3 regions of the Succinispira mobilis DSM 6222 genome follow, and region 1 is predicted to be linked to each of the others. Evidence: riboswitches for the same ligand, from Rfam matches in the RefSeq annotation. Region 1 holds a riboswitch; each other region holds the start of a gene.
The links. A riboswitch is a leader RNA that binds a small molecule or an ion and turns the genes downstream of it on or off. The one in region 1 is predicted to bind cobalamin.
Positions count from the first base shown of each region.

Region 2: linked by a shared signal. The riboswitch ahead of SUCMO_RS0103190 (methylmalonyl-CoA mutase family protein) and the one ahead of SUCMO_RS0105600 (MotA/TolQ/ExbB proton channel family protein) in region 1 are both predicted to bind cobalamin.
Region 3: linked by a shared signal. The riboswitch ahead of SUCMO_RS0106890 (GNAT family N-acetyltransferase) and the one ahead of SUCMO_RS0105600 (MotA/TolQ/ExbB proton channel family protein) in region 1 are both predicted to bind cobalamin.

Region 1 covers NZ_KB913028.1:1,171,165-1,178,039, reverse strand. Annotated here, with positions in the region: gene SUCMO_RS0105620 (ABC transporter permease) at 1-652, opposite strand, end outside; gene SUCMO_RS0105615 (ABC transporter ATP-binding protein) at 645-1,484, opposite strand; gene SUCMO_RS10975 (energy transducer TonB) at 1,498-2,262, opposite strand; gene SUCMO_RS0105605 (ExbD/TolR family protein) at 2,273-2,680, opposite strand; gene SUCMO_RS0105600 (MotA/TolQ/ExbB proton channel family protein) at 2,683-3,303, opposite strand; cobalamin riboswitch at 3,484-3,658, opposite strand; gene SUCMO_RS0105595 (hypothetical protein) at 3,832-4,098, shown strand; gene SUCMO_RS0105590 (EAL and HDOD domain-containing protein) at 4,159-5,385, opposite strand; gene SUCMO_RS0105585 (TIM barrel protein) at 5,757-6,695, shown strand; gene SUCMO_RS0105580 (ABC transporter ATP-binding protein) at 6,712-6,875, shown strand, end outside.
Region 2 covers NZ_KB913028.1:656,069-662,943, reverse strand. Annotated here, with positions in the region: gene SUCMO_RS0103195 (carbon-nitrogen hydrolase family protein) at 1-422, opposite strand, end outside; cobalamin riboswitch at 667-843, shown strand; gene SUCMO_RS0103190 (methylmalonyl-CoA mutase family protein) at 1,245-3,410, shown strand; gene scpA (methylmalonyl-CoA mutase) at 3,411-5,597, shown strand; gene meaB (methylmalonyl Co-A mutase-associated GTPase MeaB) at 5,600-6,778, shown strand; gene SUCMO_RS0103175 (hypothetical protein) at 6,847-6,875, shown strand, end outside.
Region 3 covers NZ_KB913028.1:1,453,345-1,460,219, reverse strand. Annotated here, with positions in the region: gene SUCMO_RS0106900 (hypothetical protein) at 1-531, shown strand, start outside; gene SUCMO_RS0106895 (hypothetical protein) at 646-1,608, opposite strand; gene SUCMO_RS0106890 (GNAT family N-acetyltransferase) at 1,605-2,144, opposite strand; cobalamin riboswitch at 2,304-2,447, opposite strand; gene trpB (tryptophan synthase subunit beta) at 2,661-3,875, shown strand; gene SUCMO_RS11630 (nucleoside deaminase) at 4,068-4,535, shown strand; gene SUCMO_RS11010 (hypothetical protein) at 4,610-6,016, shown strand; gene SUCMO_RS0106870 (hypothetical protein) at 6,031-6,585, shown strand; gene SUCMO_RS0106865 (radical SAM protein) at 6,703-6,875, shown strand, end outside.

The DNA.
Region 1 (6,875 bases):
GTGCTAGAGCACGCAAAAGATTGGCTGCAGGTGTAAGAGGCAAAATGCCCACTAAATTTTTTATATATGCAGGAAACACCTCCGTACTAAAAAATGTTCCGCATAAAAAAGACATCGGCATTAAGATATACGAGCTAAAATTGTTTAGTTCTTCACTGCTCATTACTCTCAAGCCAACCACTAAGCCAATAGCTGCAAAAACTGCTGAATTAAGCAATAACACGGCAAAAAATCCTATGCCAAAAATCAATTTCAAATCTAGTACAAAGGCAATAAGCAAAATAATGCTACTAGATAAAATGGCCCGAAATACGCCTGTTAAAATTTTGCCAATAATAATAGCGCGCGGATTAATTGGCGCAATTAAAAAGTTTTCTAAAGTCTTATAATAAATGCGTGAAATAGCTAAAGGATGAGCTACTGTATTATAAGCAATGTTCATTGAGTTTAAAGCAATCATCCCCGGAATAATAAATTCAAGATAATTGCCAGTTCCTAAATTAACATTTTTACCTAGCCCAAAACCAAAAGCAACAATATAAAGGATAGGTGTAATCATGCGTGATAATAAAAATTTTAAAAAGCTTTTTTTAAAACTTATCCAGTCTTGCCACAAAATAGTATAAATATCATAGGTAATTTCTCTAATCATTTAATTTTCTTCCTGTTAATTCCACGAATACATCTTCTAGATTACTGGTTTTAATTCTACTTTCCATGTCTAATTTGCTTGTAAATAATTTTGCCTCATTTAAATGTTGAAAGAATTTAGTTTTTCTTTGTGTTTTTTCGAACCATTCAACAAGATACTTTCCGCACTTACTTTTTAATAGTTCTACTTCATCTAGTGCTAGCAACTTACCGCGTTGCATTATTGCCACCCGTTGGCACAGTTCCTCTGCTTCTTCAATATAGTGTGTTGTCAAAACTATGGTCATCCCCTCTTTATTTTTCAGTCTAATACTATCCCAAATTTTCCTTCGCACCTGTGCATCTAAGCCTACAGTTGGTTCGTCAAGAAATAAAATTTTCGGATTATGCATTAAAGCAGCGCCTATCATTAGACGCCGCTTCATGCCCCCAGAATAGTTTTTCACTAAACGATCTGCATGATCTTCTAGTTCCATAAATTCTAGCGTGCTATTAATAATTTCCTGTTGTTTTGAGGGATTTATATGGTATAAGCGGGCATGCAAAATCAAGTTTTCCCGCGCTGTTAGTTCATGTTCCAAGCTAAAATGTTGCGGTACCACACCAATTAAAGGCTTAATTTTAGTGGGATTTTGGAAAATATCTTCATTAGCAATATAAACTTTTCCCGAATTTATTTGACTAATTAAAGTCATAATTCGCATAGTTGTGGTTTTTCCAGCTCCATTAGAGCCTAATAAGCCAAATATCTCCGCTGGTCTAATATGAAGTGATAAATTGTCTACAGCGATATTTTGAGCAAATTTTTTATTTACTTCTTGAAGTTTAATCATTTTTCCCTCGCGTTTAACGGTTATTTAAACTAAAATTAATTGTTCTAGTAACATAGCAAGCTACTTTCTTGCCAAAAGCATTTTTGGCTGCAGAAAATTGCCATTTCCAAACTTCTTTGAGCGCTGCATTATCCAAAACCTCACTACCGGAAGAGGCTATAACTTGCACATCAGATACTTCACCGTCTGCATCTACCCTAATGCGCAAGCCAACTTGTCCAGTTATTCCAGCTTGTCGCGCTTGACTAGGATAAGCTGGGTTAGAGCTTCGTAATAGGCGTGGAGGAATACTAACTTGATTTCCTGAACCACTCCCGGTGCCCGTGCCACTGCCCGAACCTGAACCACTGCCTGAACCTGAACCTGAACCACTGCCTGAACCTGAACCTGAACCAGAGCCACTACCTGAGCCTGAACCGCTACCTGAACCACTCCCAGCAACTTCTGTGGCTTCTGCGTTTTCAAAACCATTATCAACAACTTCTGTTGTAGGTGCTACTTCTGGTGAGCTAATACTATCTTTAGAGTAATCTGCCACTACAGTTCGCTCAGATATTGCTTGTCTACTCTCCGAAGTTAAAGGCTTAGCCGGGCTAGGATTATAAACAGGTGAGCTGCCACCACCGCCGCCACCACCTGCAATATCAACAAAAGTTATTTCTAACATTTTACTTTGCTTATGCAAACTCGAAAATATTCCTGAAAATGCTAATGCTAAGATAAGTAGCCCATGAAAAGCAACCGAGCTAATTAGTCCGATATTTGCTCTTTTATTCATAATTTTTTATTCACACCCCACTATCTGTAGCTAATCCAAAACGCGTAATTCCTGCCCCTTTTATTTGATCTAAAAGTTTTACTACCTTGCCATAATCAATATTTTTATCCGCTCTAATTATAATAGCAAAATTAGGATTATTATTTTTTTCAATTTTTGCTTGCATAAGTAAGTTGCTTAAATCTATTTTCTTATCTTCTAACCACAAACTTCCATCTTCTTTCATGGTAACGGAAAAAGTGCTTTTCACTTCTAAAGTAGTATTTGTTGCTGTGGGTAATTTTATTGGAATAGTTTTTAATTCAATCATATACATAGTTCCCAACATAAAAAACACTAATAAAAAAAACATTATATCTATCATCGGAATTATCATTAGCTCAGGCGGCTTTATAATTCGGCGATCTCTTAGTCTCATAGCTACAAATCTCCTCTATCTATTTGTTCATTTAACTTACTCCCACATTCTTCAATATTAGTAATCATTGAATCTAAGCGTTGGGCAAAATAAGAATGGGCTACTAAGGCTAAAACTGCCACACAAATACCTGTAGCCGTCGCAATTAGTGCCTCGCCAATTCCTGCTGTAATTGCTGTTGGTTGTCCAGCTTGAAGATCAAAAACACTAAACGAAGATATCATTCCTACTATAGTTCCTAATAACCCCAATAATGGCGCCATTGTTACTATAACGCCCAAGTAGCTTAATCTAAAACGCAACCGGGCAATTATCATACATGCTTCACTTTCCATAAAAGCAGTAATATTTTTTTGGCCTTGTTCCACTCGTTGCATACTCGCAACTAAAATTCTCGCATTTTCTCCTGCAGTATTGCTTGCTAGTGTTAAAGCTTGCTCCCACTCATTATTGCGCAAATACTGACAAAATCTTTCTGAAAAATCATTCCCAGAGTCTACACTTTTAAAATAAAGCCATCTTTCTACCGCGACTGCGATCACTATCATTGAACAAACTAATAATGGATACATTACTAGTCCACCTTTGTGAAAATACTCCAAAGTTTGCATTACTGAATTCATGTTCATCCCCCAAAATTTCATATTAATTTGTGAACTTCTCCTAAATACCTGCCTTGATATCCTAACAAAAATAAAACACCTTCTCATTAATATTACGAGAAGGTGTTAATTGTGGTTTATGCAAATTAAAAGAATTCCTAAAAAATCCTTTATCAATTACCACCTATCACTCGTAGGTACAAAGGTAATTAATTATGGGTAGTTCTCCTGACTCTAGTTCATCGCTTCTTTAACCTTCCCAAGTTTCCTCAGTGGTATCTTTAAAGTCGCTCCCTATCACAGTGGCGGGACCGTGCCGGTTTTTACCGGACTTTTCTATTAAGCCCTTACGGGCACCTATAATTTATATTATTCAGTTTTAGTTTCACATTTACACTTCAGTATAGCATTGTTAAATATAAGTGTCAATAATACTATTTTGACGTTGTCGCTCTCTAATAGGCGTACTAGCTTGTTTTTATTTAAAGTATATGCTATTATTTAGTCAAAACTACCTTCTAAATATTATATTTAAAGGAGGCTTTAAAAATGTCTTTTTATATTAGCTTTCAAAGTGAACTGACAAAGAGCATTTTGCAAATTGCAGATAGTTATGCTAACAAGGTTGACAGTTTGGTCTGTTTCCATTATGGTCAAGCTATGGCCTTTACTAAAATGTTAAACAATTTTTACCCGGGAGAGTTTTCCAAAGAACAAGCTAATTTGCGCGAAAGTATCCACCAACAAATTAAAGCAAGATACGGTGAAACAATTTACCTAAATCTAAAAGAAGAATATCTTAATCAAATAATTTAACAATAAATATCCAATAAACAGAAGCACTAATTTATAAATTAGTGCTTCTGTTTATTGGAACTATATTACAAAATCATTTCCCCATAAAATCGCTTCTCGATAAACCGCACTTATATAAGTGCCATTAATACCTAAGCGACTAGCATAATAAAAATATTTATCCCAAATACCTTTTTCATAGTTTTCCACTAACATTAGTAATAAAAATAGTATACTGGTTTTGTCTTCACCGATTAATACATTACGAATACTTTTATCTAAATTTATTTCTTCAAGTATTTCTTGCATAGTACTGTTTAACAGAACATCAATATAAGAAAACATTCCCATTAAAAATGCTGGAGCCATTAATTCTGGTTTCAGTTCTTGTGCTAGTTTTTCTAGAAACTTTGCTCTAACTAAGGATTCCACGACTAAATCACCTGGTTTATCTTCTGCAATATTTTTCAAGGCAATAATTGATAGCCATTTAACTAATTCAACTTCCCCTAATAATGCTAGTACCTGCTTTATAGATTTAATTTTACATCTAAACCCAAAAAATGAAGAATTAATGAATTTAAGTAATTTAAAAGTTAAAGAAACATCATTTTTAATTAACTCTTCAAGTTTATAGAAATCAATTTGCTTTTTGTTTAATTCTTTTAAAATTTGCATGTAAATAATTTTATTAGTAGGAATACTTTTTCTAGATACAATTACAGGCTTGGAAAAAAAATAACCTTGAAAATATGAATAACCCATTTCTACGGCAATTTTAAATTCGGCATAAGTCTCTACCTTTTCGGCTAACCAGTTTATATTTAAATTTTTACAGGCTCTCATCAATTTCACTTGCTGTTGTGGTGAAGTTGTTTTAAAGTCAATTTTTATAATATCAGCCAATTCTACAAATGGATTGAGTGTTTCCGTGATAATAAAATCATCTAAAACAATCATATAGCCCTTTTCCTTTAAATTTTTACAAATTTGATAAGTTTCTTGATCATCTGGTGCAATATTTTCTAAAAGTTCTACTACTACTTTGTCTTGTGGTAACATTAAAGGCAAGTCATTTTTTAAACAGTTATCAGTAAAATTGATAAAAGCTTTTTTGCCTTTAGTTAAGGTTTCAAAACCTAATGCTAAAAAGGTATTAGAAACTAAATCATACGTTGCTTGATCTGCACTGTTTTCATTGAAATTATCCTGAGCATTACTTCTAAACAATAATTCATACGCATATATTTTTAAATTTCGATCAAATATGGGCTGTCTTGCTACATGGATTTCGCGAATGCTATTCATTCTATCAACTCCTTAAAGGAATTCTCCAGAGTCGGTATTATTTATTAATTTATAATATCTTAATCATAATTATATTATAAATTACAAAAAATTACATTATTTTATTTCCATATCTATATTTGACATTAACAATTTATTATAATATACTCTAGAACAGATACAATTTAATAATATGACTCAATTTAGGTAAGTTCGGTTATGCCGACGCGGTCACGCCACTGTTAAGCTTAAAAAAGCTTAGTAAAGCCAGGAAACCTATCTTGTGTATTACTTTTACCTACGAGAGATAGGTGGTAATTTAAACATTTCATCATTAAATCACCTACTAAATCTTTAGTTTGGTGGTTTTTATTTTTTCAGAGGAATTATATATGAAAGAACTAATAAACTATTGTGAATTGCCCCATGGTCATAATCCTAAACCTCTATTAGACATTAATGCTTATCTTCAAGCAGAAAATTTAAACGGAATTGAATTAATGCTTTACAAAAATGATGCTTTGCCCTGCAATTCGCTTGATAAAATTTTAGGTATACATTTAAAATATTGGCCGTTCTGGATGGATTTTTGGAATAATAATACTGAAGCTCTGAAAATGCAATTTGCTTGTCAACAAGATCTTATAAGTTACTTTGGGAACGCCACTTCTACTGAAGCTTGGCTTGCTTATATCAAAGATCACATAAGGGCAGCTTTAGCTTTAAACCCTGAATACCTTGTATGGCATGTGGCAAATGCTGATTATCAAGAAGCATTTACCTTGAACTTTCGCTATTCTGATGCTGAAGTTTTAGCCTGTACAACAGAACTGTTTAATTCCATAGCTGAGATTATTCCCGCAACTACTTTAGTATTATTTGAAAATCTCTGGTGGCCTGGTTTGCGTCTAACAAATAAAGAACAAGTAGATAGTTTTTTAGCGCAAATAAATCATCCTCATACCGGAATAATGCTCGACTTAGGTCATTTGCTGAATACTAATTGCGAGTTACAAAATGAAGTAGAGGCTTATGCCTACGCGCTAAGTGTTCTTGAGCAGCTAGGTGAAACCTGCAAGCAAATAAAAGGTGTACATTTAAGTTGTTCGCTTTCTGGATATTACGTTAAAAGTTTTGAAAAAAAATTTCCCAATAACACCCCGATATTTAAGCATATAACCCAAATAGACCAACATCGCCCTTGTCAAAATTCTGAACTAAAAAAAATTATTAACCTAATACAGCCCCAATACTTAGTTCATGAATTGTATTACAATGATTTTCAAGAATTGAGTAGTCTCCTTAAAATACAACGTAACGCTTTTAAATAAGAGGAGTTTTAAGTTTATGAATAAAATTTTAGAAGTATCTAGCTTAGCGGCTGGTTATAAAAGTAAACCAATACTTACAAATGTTAATTTTAAAGTAGATCCAGGTGAAATAATTGGCATAATAGGACCTAATGGCGCTGGGAAAACTACGCTTTTAAAAACAATTCGTGGGCTTTTGCC
Region 2 (6,875 bases), 520 kb from region 1:
AAGCCTACACGAACTCCCGCTATTTCTACTACTTCTAAGCTATCGCCAGGAGTCGACCAGGCTTCAGTTATCCAATTTAAAGTACGAATTTTATAATGTCGAGCTACTATTTCTCCGCTAGCATCTATCACTAAACAGGCATTATAGGCCTGTTTAGCTGTTAATTCTGCACAACCAAGAAAAATAGTCAATTGATATTTTTTGGCCAGCGCCTTTAACGGTTCTAATTCTGAGGAATTTTCGCTTACTGGTTGATAATTGCCCGCGATACAATTCATATAATATCCTTGTAGAGCCATTTCTGGAGTTATTATCCATTTAGCGCCATTTTCAGCTGCAGTTTCTATCCCCCAACACAGTTTTTGCAAATTTTTCTCTAATGGTCCTGCTACCAAGGAAAAATGTAACAAGGCTATTTTCATTAAATATCCTCCTTTCAGGTGTTTTTTATCATTGAATATTGTATTTGTATTCCTTGTCGTTTGTTTTTTTATTCTTTTTAAGTTTATTTTATACATATTTTTTCTATTATTACAAATTTCTAAGCTCCTAACTTTGCTAAAGCTTAAAGGATATACTTATGGTAGAGTCAATATTTTTTTTATTATTTTTTGTTTTTTCTGCTTGACAATCACAAAAAGAAGATTTAGAATTAAGAACCATAAGTTAATATATTGTTGTACAGGTGCTCCTAACGGAGCTTAATAGGGAAGTTGGTGTAATTCCAACACGGTCCCGCCGCTGTAATGAGGAGCGCGTTTCACATTGCCACTGGTTTTTACTGGGAAGGCGAAACAAGCTATGAATCTAAGTCAGAAGAACTGCCTGTATCTAGCATCACTGTTTGACCTGCGAGAGACGGGGAGGAGATGTCGCGAGAATTTATTCCATAATGTTCTTTTCAGCTTGGATATTTATTGCGAATCTTTTACTGACATTTTAAACCGTCTTTCTTTAAGAAAGGCGGTTTTCTGCGTTTTTTAAGTTAGGGCCACAGGGTATTTTAACTTAGCTCCAGCATACACCATTCTTTTACCTTAACACCATCTTTATTATTTTCTTTCTCCTTGAATTTGGCGCAAGGGTGCGCCAAGCAATATTACAGCACGTTTAAAACGTGTCTAATACTTTGAGACGTTTATTGGCAGTTTAGGTAGGAGGTACTCGAACCACTCTGCTAAATAAACCAAGAAAATAGTATTCGTTCCCCCGCAAATATATAACTAAAAGGAAGGATACCGTATATGGAACAAGTAAAAGACCTTGAGAACACGGAAATTCCTGAAATCAACTTTGACGAATTTGAGGCTACTTGCTATGACCAATGGAAAGAGCAAGCAATTATTGCCCTCAAAGGTGCTGATTTTGATAAAAGTATGTTTACTAAAACATACGAGGGAATTACTTTAAATCCAATTTACCTCCCAGAAGATTTAGAAAAACTCACGCATCCGCAAACTTATCCAGCACAAGCTAGCAATCTTCGTGGGGCGCATGCCAGTGGCTATATTAGCAAACCTTGGATCATTGCTCAACAATGTGATGCTAAAAGTTTAGCAGAAGCAAACGCTGTTTTAAAACGCGAGCTATTAAAAGGAACTACTGCTGTTAGTTTTGTCCTAGATACTGCTAGCCGCAAAGGTATCGATGCTCCTGAGGCTTTAGATGTTGAATTTGCCGATAAAGGAGTTTCAGTTTCTACTTTAGCTGATTTAGAAGTTATCTTAAAAGATATTAACCTTGTTCAACAAGATTTAGCACTTTATGCAGGGGCTTCGAATATTGCCTTGCTAGCAGCTATTGCTGCTTTTGCTGAAAAACAAGGTTTTGATACACATAAATTAACTGGAGCTGTAGCAGCCGATCCGATCGGTGAACTAGCTAGTTCTGGTACTTTGGCGCGCTCTTTAGATGAATACTATGACGAAATGGCTCATAGCATTGCTTGGGCTGAAGAACATGCCCCTAATTTAAAAACTGTAATTATTGATACAGATGTTTATCATAATGCGGGTGGCAATGACGTGCAAGAAATTGGTTATGCCATGAGCACTGCGGTAACTTATATTAAAGCCATGCTACTGCGCGGGATTAGCATTGAAGCATTTTGCAAACATGTACGTTTTCACTTTAGTATTGGCGCTAACTTTTTTATGGAAATCGCTAAATTGCGTAGCGTAAAAATGATTTGGAGCCAAATCGTACAAAGTTTTGCTGGTAGCAAAGCGGCTGAGAAAATCGACTTATTTGTTAGCACCTCGACTTTCTGCCAAACAGCCTATGATCCTTATGTAAATGTGTTACGTGCCGCAACACAATCTTTTTCTGCCGTTATTGGTGGCATAGATGGCATGTTTATCAAACCTTTTGACCATGTAATTCGTCCTAGCGATGAGTTTTCGCGTCGTATTGCGCGTAATGTGCAAATAATGTTGCAACATGAGTTCAATTTAATTCAACCAATTGATCCTGCGGGCGGTTCTTGGTATTTAGAGCCACTTACTAACCAATTAACCGAAAAAGCTTGGGCTAAATTCCAAGAACTGGAAGCTCAAGGTGGTATTTTAGAAGCTTTACAAACTAGTAAAATTCACTCAGATTTAACTAGTATTTTAGCTGATAGATTTAAAAAGTTAGCAATGCGTAGTGACCGTGCGGTTGGCAATAACATGTATCCTAACATGACCGAAGTTCCTTTAACTGTCGAACCAGTTAATTATCCTGAACTTAAAGCGCAACGCATTACTAGTCTAGAAGTTAATGCTAAAAATCGTGATAATGCTATGGCCCAAGCCCTGTTAAAAGAAATCAGTGATTGTGATGCTAGCGAAGTAGGTACTTTAGTTACTTTAGCGATTAAAGCCATGCTCGTTGGCGCAACTGCGGGCGAACTAAACCAAGCGCTAACTGGCTCTAATCATAAACAACCTACGGTTGAGGCAATTGCCGCACATCGTTGGACGGAAAATTACGAAGAAATGCGAAAACGCACTGAAACTTTTAAAGCCACAACAGGGGAAAATTACACCATTTTCTTATCGAACATGGGTCCAATTCCGCAGCATAAAGCCCGGGCTGAATTTGTAACTTCTTTCATGCAAGTTGCCGCTTTTGATGTAATTGGCAATGACGGCTTCCCAACAGTTGATGAAGCTGTGCAAGCGGTTTTAGCTTCTAAAGCTGATGCCACAATTATTTGTTCTACTGATGCTACTTATCCAGATTTAGCACCTGAACTTACTCGCAAATTAAAAGCTGCGAATTCTAAAATCAAAGTATTTTTAGCTGGAGCACCAAGCAAAGAACTAAAAGAATTGTGCGATGCTGCGGGCATGGATGATTATATTAGTGTTAGATCTAATTGCTATGAAACCTTAGTCAGAATGCAAAAAGAAAGGGGGATGTTCTAAATGGCTCAATTTCCTGATTTTAGTAAAATTCCCTTTAAACAAGCGCCTGACTGCACTGCTCAGAACTTAGAAGCTTGGAAGGAACAACTAAAAGCTGAAACTGGTAAATCTTTTGACGAAAACTTCTATCGTACTATGGAACAAATCGACGTAGCACCACTTTATGACCAAAGTGCCTACAATGACTGCAAACATCTAATGTATATGGCTGGGGTACCGCCATTTTTACGTGGCCCTTACCCAACTATGTATGTTACTCGGCCTTGGACAGTAAGACAATACGCAGGGTTTTCCACTGCCGAAGAAAGTAATGCTTTCTATCGTCGTAATCTTGCTGCTGGTCAAAAAGGGCTTTCTATTGCCTTTGACTTAGCTACACATCGTGGCTATGACTCTGATCATCCCCGGGTAGTCGGCGATGTTGGTAAAGCTGGCGTTGCGGTTGACTCCATTTTAGATATGGAAATTCTCTTTTCTGGGATTCCTTTGGATCAAATGTCAGTATCTATGACCATGAATGGTGCCGTTTTACCGGTAATGGCTTTTTATATTTTAGCTGGTGAAGAACAAGGCGTTGATAAAAAAGTTATGGCTGGTACTATTCAAAATGATATTTTGAAAGAATTTATGGTGCGGAATACGTACATTTATCCACCTTCTGCTTCCATGCGTATTATCGGTGATATTTTCTCTTATACCTCTAATTATATGCCTAAATTCAACAGTATTTCTATCTCAGGCTATCATATGCAAGAAGCTGGAGCTACTGCGGATATCGAACTTGGTTATACTTTGGCTGATGGTCTAGAATATTTACGCACGGGTACTCATCACGGCTTAAATATTGACCAATTTGCACCACGTCTATCATTTTTCTGGGCCATGGGTAAAAACTACTTTATGGAAATTGCTAAAATGCGAGCTGGACGGATGCTTTGGGCTAAAATTGTTAACTCGTTTGGTCCTAAAAACACTAAATCTATGGCCTTGCGGACACATTCACAAACCTCTGGTTGGAGTTTGACTGAGCAAGATCCATTTAATAACATTACGCGTACTTGTATTGAAGCTATGGCTGCAGCTTTAGGTCATACGCAATCTCTACATACTAATGCCCTAGATGAAGCAATTGCTTTGCCAACTGACTTTTCGGCACGGATTGCGCGTAATACTCAATTGTATATTCAAGATGAGACTAAAGTTTGCAAAGTTATCGATCCTTGGGGCGGTTCTTACTATGTAGAAGCTCTAACTAATTCTTTAATTCGCAAAGCTTGGTCACATATTCAAGAGGTTGAAGCATTGGGCGGGATGTCTAAAGCTATCGACACTGGCCTCCCTAAAATGCGGATTGAAGAAGCTGCCGCACGTCGTCAAGCACATATCGATTCGGGACGCGAGAAAATTGTCGGCGTAAATGACTATCGCTTAGAAAAAGAAGATCCTCTAGATATTCTTGAAGTTGATAATACTGCGGTACGTTTAGCCCAAATTGAACGTTTAAATAAATTACGGGCTAATCGTGATAACGATAAAGTTCGTCATTGCTTAGATGCCATTACTCATTCTATGGAAACTGGCGAAGGCAACTTATTAGCTTTGGCGGTAGAAGCTGCTCGAGCTCGGGCCTCTAAAGGTGAAATTTCTGACGCGGTCGAAAAAGTTTGTGGTCGTCACAAAGCAATTATTCGTTCTATATCTGGTGTATATAGCAGCGAATTCGCCGATGAAGATGTTATCAAAGAAGTACGGGCTATGACTGATGATTTTGAAAAACGCGAAGGCCGCCGTCCACGGATTATGATTGCTAAAATGGGACAAGATGGTCATGACCGCGGCGCTAAAGTAATTGCTACAGCCTTTGCCGACATGGGCTATGATGTTGATATCGGTCCACTTTTCCAAACTCCAGACGAAGCTGCTCAAGATGCAGTAGATAATGACGTGCACATCGTGGGCATGAGCTCACTTGCTGCTGGTCATAAAACCTTGATGCCACAATTAGTTGAAGAACTTAAAAAACGTGGTCGTGAAGATATTATGGTTGTAATCGGGGGCGTAATTCCTGCTCAAGATTATGATTATCTCTATCAACATGGCGCTGCCGCCGTATTTGGCCCTGGCACAATCATCCCGGTATGTGCTAAAAAAGTTCTCAATGAATTAAATAAACGTTTGGCTGATTAGCTATGGCAGATACTTATAAACCCGACTGGGTACCTGAGAAGGACGACGACAAATTTGCGTGCCGGGTAATGTACGGCGTCAAAGGTGGCCATGAAGGAATGCCTAATATTGATATTGATCCCTTAAGAAAAACCGCGCCTGTTATCAAGCGCCGTAAACTAGAGGTTGATGATTATGTAGAAGGAGTCTTAGAAGGCGATCGTATGATTTTATCGCGAGCTATTACGCTAGTGGAAAGCAATGCTGCGTCCCATTTTGAAATGGCTCAACAGGTAATAAAAAAACTTTTGCCTTATACTGGCAAATCTACGCGCATTGGTATTACTGGAGTTCCTGGCGCTGGTAAAAGTACATTTATCGAAGCCCTGGGAACTAAGCTTTGCAATGAAGGACATCGGGTAGCGGTACTTGCTGTCGATCCTTCTAGTACTGTCACCAAGGGTAGTATTCTCGGGGATAAAACTCGCATGGAACAGCTTACGCGCGAAAAAAACGCTTTTATTCGTCCCTCTCCTTCTGGTGGTACTTTAGGTGGGTTGACGCGTAAAAGCAGAGAAACTTTGCTTTTATGTGAAGCCGCTGGTTATGACACTATTCTCGTAGAAACAGTCGGCGTTGGTCAAAGTGAAACTACTGTCCGCTCAATGGTAGATTTCTTTCTCTTGGTTGTCTTAACTGGTGCTGGCGATGAACTCCAAGGCATGAAAAAAGGCGTCATGGAATTGGCTGATGCGATTGTTGTTAACAAGGCTGATGGTGATAATAAGCAACGTGCACAAGTAACAAGAACGGAATATGAGCGCATCTTGCATTTTCTTCGTCCAGCTACGGAAAATTGGGTTACTAAAGCTTATACTTGTTCGGCCTATACTGGCGCGGGAATTTTTGAACTTTGGCAAGAAGTAATTGGCAAGTTCATGCAACAAGGCCGTGAAAATGGAGTTATTGCTGAAAGACGTAAACAACAAACTCTATCTTGGGTTTATACTATGGTCGAAGAGCATCTCCACAATTTATTTTATCGTTCACCGGAAATAGTTGCTATTAAAAAAAATATTGAAAATGAAGTAATTAGCGGCCAACTTTCGGCGACAATTGCAGTCCAAAAATTAATCAATCGCTTTGCTGAAGCAAATTTGGCTAGCAAAGCATCCACCTCTACTTCACCTTTTACCCTCTAAAAATAACTACTCCCGAGGGGTTGCTTTCTTCTATAAGAAGCACCCCTCTACTTTATAAGGAGCACATTATGCAAACAAATCCACTCCAAGGGCTAAT
Region 3 (6,875 bases), 280 kb from region 1:
AATGATAAAAAGTTAGCAGAAAAACAAAAGGTTGAACGTTTAGAATTCATAAAATCAGTAGAATTATTAAATTATAATACTGAACAAGTTGAATTAGCAGTAGTTGTGAACACAACTAGGTTATATGATTTAGTGGAGAAAGCTATCTTAGCAGATAAAACTTCTTTTAAAACTCCAGAAGCAAAAACAGAATTTTTGACAGCATATCACGAAATTATGAGTAAAGCTGGAGATATTACTTATAAGGAAAAAATTGATCGGAAGAATAAAGTTATTAATTCGGAAATTGACTTTACTGATTTTACTAGAAATATTGTTAATAATGTTATTGCCAAATATGATAAAAAAATGAAGGATAAAGATAAACAAGACTTAGCTAAATTTTTAGCAGCTTCTAAATTAACGATGAAATCTGAAGTAATTATGTTAGATAAACAAGAAAAAATTAAAATCCCCGCAGAAGTAAAGCAAGTAGCTAAAGAAATTCCGTCTAAAATTCAAAAGTCGAAGGCACAAACAGAGAAAATATAAACTAAAGTCTAAATTAGAAAAATAATATTTAACAATAAAAATAGCTCTGAAGTTTTAGTATTATTACTAACTTTCAGAGCTATTATCATTTTGTGAAAAATAATTGAAAAATATTTAAAGGAAATTATAAGTGATAAAAATAGCTATTGCGACAGTGCCCAAATATAAATTCGCTCCGACTAAAGTAAGTGATGTACCTAGTTTTAGTCCGAAAATGGCAACATTACTTGGCCAGACTCTAGAACATGAATCATATACGTTATGCCCAAAAGCAGCTAAGAGAAGTGTGAAGATTACTTCAGGTGCAGAAAGAAGTCCTTGTGCAAATAAGCTACCAGCTAAACCAATAGCAGCAATTAAAGTAGGTAAGCCAGCAATAATAACCATAACACCAGCAGTAGATAGGGAAAAACTTTGTAAGATTTGATCTAAAGTTGGGGCTAACTGTTCTAACCAAGTTGTTGATAGTAGCAGAGCAAAGAAGAAAGTAACAGGCATGAAAATTACTGCAATAGAGCGAAATTGTAGCCAAGCGCTATTGAGATCTTGAAAAAATGTATCAGCTTTGGAGATGTTGTTTTGGGGTGATACATTGCTTTGAAAACTGAAGTTATTCCAATTTTGATTGATTAGACGTTGCCAAAAAATACCAGTACAAGTAACGATTAGACTTAAGAGTATATGGATAACAATGAAAATGCTACCGAGTTCAATCCCTAAAGAATTTATTAATATTGGCGTAAAATAAAAAGCTGTAAAATATATTCCGGTAGGCAGTGAACCCATAAGATATACTGCTGTAATAGTGTTGGTGCTAAGCTTATTAGTTTTAGCACAATCAGCCAAAAGCGCATTTGCAGCATAGCGATTTAAAAGACAAAGGATAAAAAAAGGACCTAGTTCTTTAGGAATTTTTCCCAACCATGTTAAAGGTCTAGTTAATTTGCTAAAAAAAATAAAAATTTTACCACGCCGTAAAACTACACCACACCAACAACCAAACAACATGGCAGGTAAAGCTGCTTTCCAAATTATAAAAGTTTTTGTACAGGCTAGAAAGATAAAATCGCTATTCATATTTTGTCACCAATAAAAGCTGCTAAATCAAGCTCCATATGCACTGTTTGATGGATATCTTCTTCATCTACAGTTATTTTAAAACCGTTTTTTAACCAAAAATTAAAGCCGCCCGGTAAAAACTTATGTGTGTGCAAATAGAGAAATTTGTAATTAGCGGATAAAGCGAAATCTAGTGCGGAATTAAATAGTTGAGAGCCAATTCCCGAACGCCTAAGTTCGGGGCTGATATAACAACGTCCAATTTCAGCAGCAGTATGAGGTGCATATCTACCCTTGATACAGGATATTCGATCATTATAAACTGAGACAGCAATCGTTCCGACTAGCTGACCGGTTGTTAAAAAAGCTCCTATTAAAGTGTGGCGTTCCGGGAGAAAATATTTTGCCTGAGATTGTTCTAAATCTTGGTATTGATTAGGACTTATCTCACCATTATAAAGCAGTTTACATTGTTGTAGGAGAAAATTTTTAACCGTTTCTATTTCGGAAATTTTGGCTGTGCGAATAATTATTGGTGTATCTTTTATTAACATACGAACTCCTTTTTTTACATTTAATATAGTTAAAACAAAAAAAGGGCACCCTTCATTAGAAAGAGTGTCCTGAATTTAGTCGAAAAGCACAATTTATTAAGGCTAAAAACTTAATAATCATATTTCGCAATCTCCATCCCCATCTTTCGTAGGTAATAGCGGTGATTGTTTAAACAGGCAGTTACTGGCTTGAGATTGTCTGTGAGAGTATGTAATAAACAATCTTTTACAGTGGCGGGACCGCGTCGGAATACACCGAACTTTTCTTTTAGGCCAAGAGGCACCTGTTAAACTTTATTATATAAAATATTTTTTTATTTTATCAAAATTATCATGTATTGTCAATGAAATTGCTGATTTCTAGGAGTTTAAGTTGAGAAATAAGAACAAATATAGAATGAAAAAGAACAATATTCGTAATGTGGAAAGATTAATTAGTAATAATTAGCGCTACTTGTAAATTAAAATTATTGTTGTTATACTCATATAGAGAAAAAAGTTTTTTGGAGGTTGCAAATGGATTTTAGAAGATATTTAAAAGATTATCCTGATAAAAATGGACGTTTTGGAGTATATGGTGGGGCTTATTTACCGCAAGAATTAGAACCAGCTTTTAGAGAAATAGCTGATGCGTATCAAACAATTTGCCATTCTTCTCAATTTATAAATGAATTACGGCGTATTCGCAAAGAATTTCAAGGGCGCCCTACGCCGGTATACCATTGTGAGCGTTTATCTAGAAAACTTGGTAATTGCCAAATTTATTTGAAAAGAGAAGATTTAAATCATACAGGGGCGCACAAACTAAATCATTGCATGGGTGAAGGTTTATTGGCCAAATTTATGGGGAAAAAACGTTTAATTGCTGAAACTGGTGCGGGACAGCATGGGGTAGCATTAGCGACAGCAGCAGCATTTTTTGGGTTGGAATGTGAAATTCATATGGGTGAAGTTGATATTGCTAAACAGGCTCCCAATGTAACTAGAATGAAAATTTTAGGTGCAAAGGTAGTTCCAGTAAGTCATGGTTTAAAAACACTTAAAGAGGCAGTAGATTCGGCATTTGAATCTTACGCTCAAAATTATAAAGAATCGATATACTGTATAGGTTCAGCCTTAGGACCACATCCATTCCCATTAATGGTTAGAGATTTCCAGGCCGTTATTGGCTATGAAGCAAAAGACCAGTTTAAGGAAATGACGGGACTTTTACCAGATTTAGTTTGTGCTTGTGTAGGTGGTGGTAGTAATGCTGCGGGTATGTTTATTCCTTTTCTTGATGAACCAGTAGAAATTGTAGGTGTAGAACCATTAGGACGCGGGAAAACTCTGGGGGAACATGCGGCGACAATGTCATACGGGGAACGAGGAATAATGCATGGTTTTGAAAGTATTATGCTCAAAGATGAGCAAGGCGAACCAGCACCAGTATATTCAATTGCCAGTGGTTTAGACTACCCTTCTGTCGGTCCAGAACATGCTTTTTTGCATGACCTTGGTCGTGTACACTATGAAACAAGTAGCGATGAAGAAGCTATTGATGCTTTTTTTAAACTATCACGTTATGAAGGGATAATACCAGCACTAGAGAGTTCGCACGCAGTAGCTTATGCTATGAAAAAAGCTCAAGAAATGAAACAAGGTTCTATTTTGGTTAGCTTAAGTGGTCGAGGAGATAAAGATGTAGATTATGTTGTTGAGCACTATGGTTATGGTGAAGAATACAAATAATTAATATATAGATACCGTATAAAATAGATACTACTCGAAATAGGTAGTACAAGCTGTTTTATGCGGTGTCTTTTTTATATATAATAGTGAAACAAAACTATACTAAAGAGAAAGGAAATGTTAAAATATATTTAGATTATTTGAAAATATTACGGTTAGAAATTAATATGTATAAAGGAGGGGAATAAATTTATGAATAAATTTATGGATTTTGCCAATCAAGAAGCGATTCGTGGATTCATGCAAGATGCTGGTGGCCCATTTGGAGCTGTGATTGTAAGAGAAGGCAAGATTGTTGCTAGCGCTCACAATGAGGTTTTAAAGACTAATGATCCAACGGCACATGCAGAAGTAAATGCTATTCGTAAGGCGGCAGCAATATTAAATAAGTTTGATTTATCTGATTGTGAGCTATATACATCATGTGAACCTTGCCCGATGTGTTTAGCGGCAATATATTGGGCTCGCATAACTAAGGTCTATTATGGTTGTACGCGTTATGATGCTGCTAATATCGGTTTTGATGATAATGCAATATATGAATATATAAAGTTTCCAGATAAATACCAAGAAAACTTAAGACTATTACCGTTAGATCGGGAACAGTGTTTAATGAGTTTTCAAAAATGGCAAGAAAAACAAGATAGGATTATTTATTAAGCTGTTAAACTTGTTTAATGATAGAAAAATTTTAGTAAATACTTATTATAAAAAATATAGGGGTGGTGTAATTTATGAACAGGTATAAACTTATCTGCATAGGGTTACTTATATTTTTAAGTAATATATTTATTAATAGTGTTTTTGCTCAAGAAAACAATACTTTAGAACAGAAATATTTAAAACAAGAGTGCATAAAAGCAACTATTGTGGCCATAGATTTGGAATTAGCTCGATATAAAAATTGGCTTTCTACAAGCGAAAAACAAGGTAACGAGAAACAAGTGTTGAACTTTCAACAAAGAATAGCAGAGTTGCAGATGGAACGGCAAAGATATTTAGATATGAATGTAGAAGAATATATTTTGCCGAAGAAGGAATTGGTGACTACGAAATTTGAAGCGCCAATAGGAATAGATTCGATTTTATACTTGAAAGAAATGTCAAAACACGGACCATGGTATCATATTGCAGGAATGGAAAATTTGGATTTGAGTTTTGTACAAGAAAATTCTCACTATCAGGTTGGCTTTTATAATATTTATCCACGAAATTATTGGGGGATGAATAGTGCATATATTTATATTAGTGATGTTTCTAGTAGCTTAGAAAATAGGCAGATAAGCGGAGAAGTATTTACACCGAAAAATTTTGTTAATTTCAAAGAAAACTTAGTGCCGGTTAATAATTATAAAGTGTATCTATTAAAAGAAATGAATGCAGATGGCGCTAAATTAGTATTATCTGCTAATAAATCAAAATTTTCCATACAGTTGTCAGCCGAAGACTTGGCTACCTACAAATACATTGAATTTGTAGCTGAACATCGAAGTAAGGTAATAAGTTTGGCGAATTTGCCAGATGAAAACTTGGAAATTATTCTAGAGCCGGAAATGATGGTTAAGAAACCAGCCATTTATTTATATCCGGAAAAATCAGAACAAATTATTATTAAGCATACGTTTAAAGGTAAAATTTTAAATACTTATCCCAAGTACAAGTACTCTTGGCAAGTTATAGCTCAACCTAATGGCATACTTTTAAATTTAGAAGATCAAAGAAGTTATCGCTACTTATTTTGGGACGGGAAGTATTCTTTTTCTGAACAGCATTATAAATACAAGGACGGGTTTTACATTAAAAGAGCAGATTATATAGACTTTTTACAAGAAAAATTATTGCAAATCGGGTTAAATCAACAAGAAATAAACGATTTTATTGTATATTGGTTGCCTGCTTTAAATAATTATGAACAATGTTTTATTCATTTTCGAATTAATGATGATATTGATGGAAGCTCTTTGTTAGAAACCATCCCTAAGGCAGATACGGTTTTAAGACTATTTATGGAATTCAGAGGAATTGCTCTTGCAGATAATATAACAAAATTACCGGAGCAGGAGTTACCGACAATATTGCGGCAAGGTTTTACTCTTGTAGAGTGGGGAGGTGCAGAAATAGGTAGTGAACAATTACAATAAGGGAGGCGAAATCAATGTTAATTAAAAAGCTTTTCTCGTTAACTGTAATTTTTACGTTTGCATTTTTCTGTTTTGGGGTGCAAGTTGGACAAACTAAAAATCTTGGGAATGAATTTTGGGATTTAAATTGGCAAGTAGAAGAACAAAAAATTGTTAAGCAGTTGGAGAGTGCTGATTTTAAAAAGAGTACTAGTTTAGAAGTTGATAATGGGAAAAAGATAGAATTTGAAAATGGTAAGTTTTTAGAATACGAATGTAACCTTACGGTTTTTATTACGAAGAAGGGAATAAGCAAACTAACAATAAAACTGTTGAAACAAGGTCCGGAAACGGCAAATATTTATCAAAATATGGAAAAATATTTTAAAGAAAAATATGGTAAACCACTTAATAAGGATATATTTTTTCAAAAAAGCAATCCGCCTATAAAAATAGAAACAATTTACTGGCAATTTATTGATCAGCAAGACAAGTTAGTGGAAATATACTTGAAGCGCGATGGAGTAACGGGTTATTTTGGTGAAAACCAAGAAACAAGTAAAATCGAAATTAGTGTTCTAAAAAGGTAAAGATTTTTATAAAAGCAACTCGTCACTATTATAAATAGGAAGAGTTGCTTTTTCTATTAACAAAACTAGTTATTTAGGCTAGAATTATAGCTAAATTATTTAAAAGGAAGTTAGAAAATGGATTTAACAAATTGTCAACTTTGCCCAAGAGCATGTTCGGTAAATAGAGAAAGCGGCGAATTAGGGTTTTGTGGTGCAGGCGCCAAGGTTAAAGTGGCTTTAGCAAGTTTGCATCAATGGGAAGAACCGTGTTTAGTGGGGGAAAATGGTGCAGGAACAGTGTTCTTTTC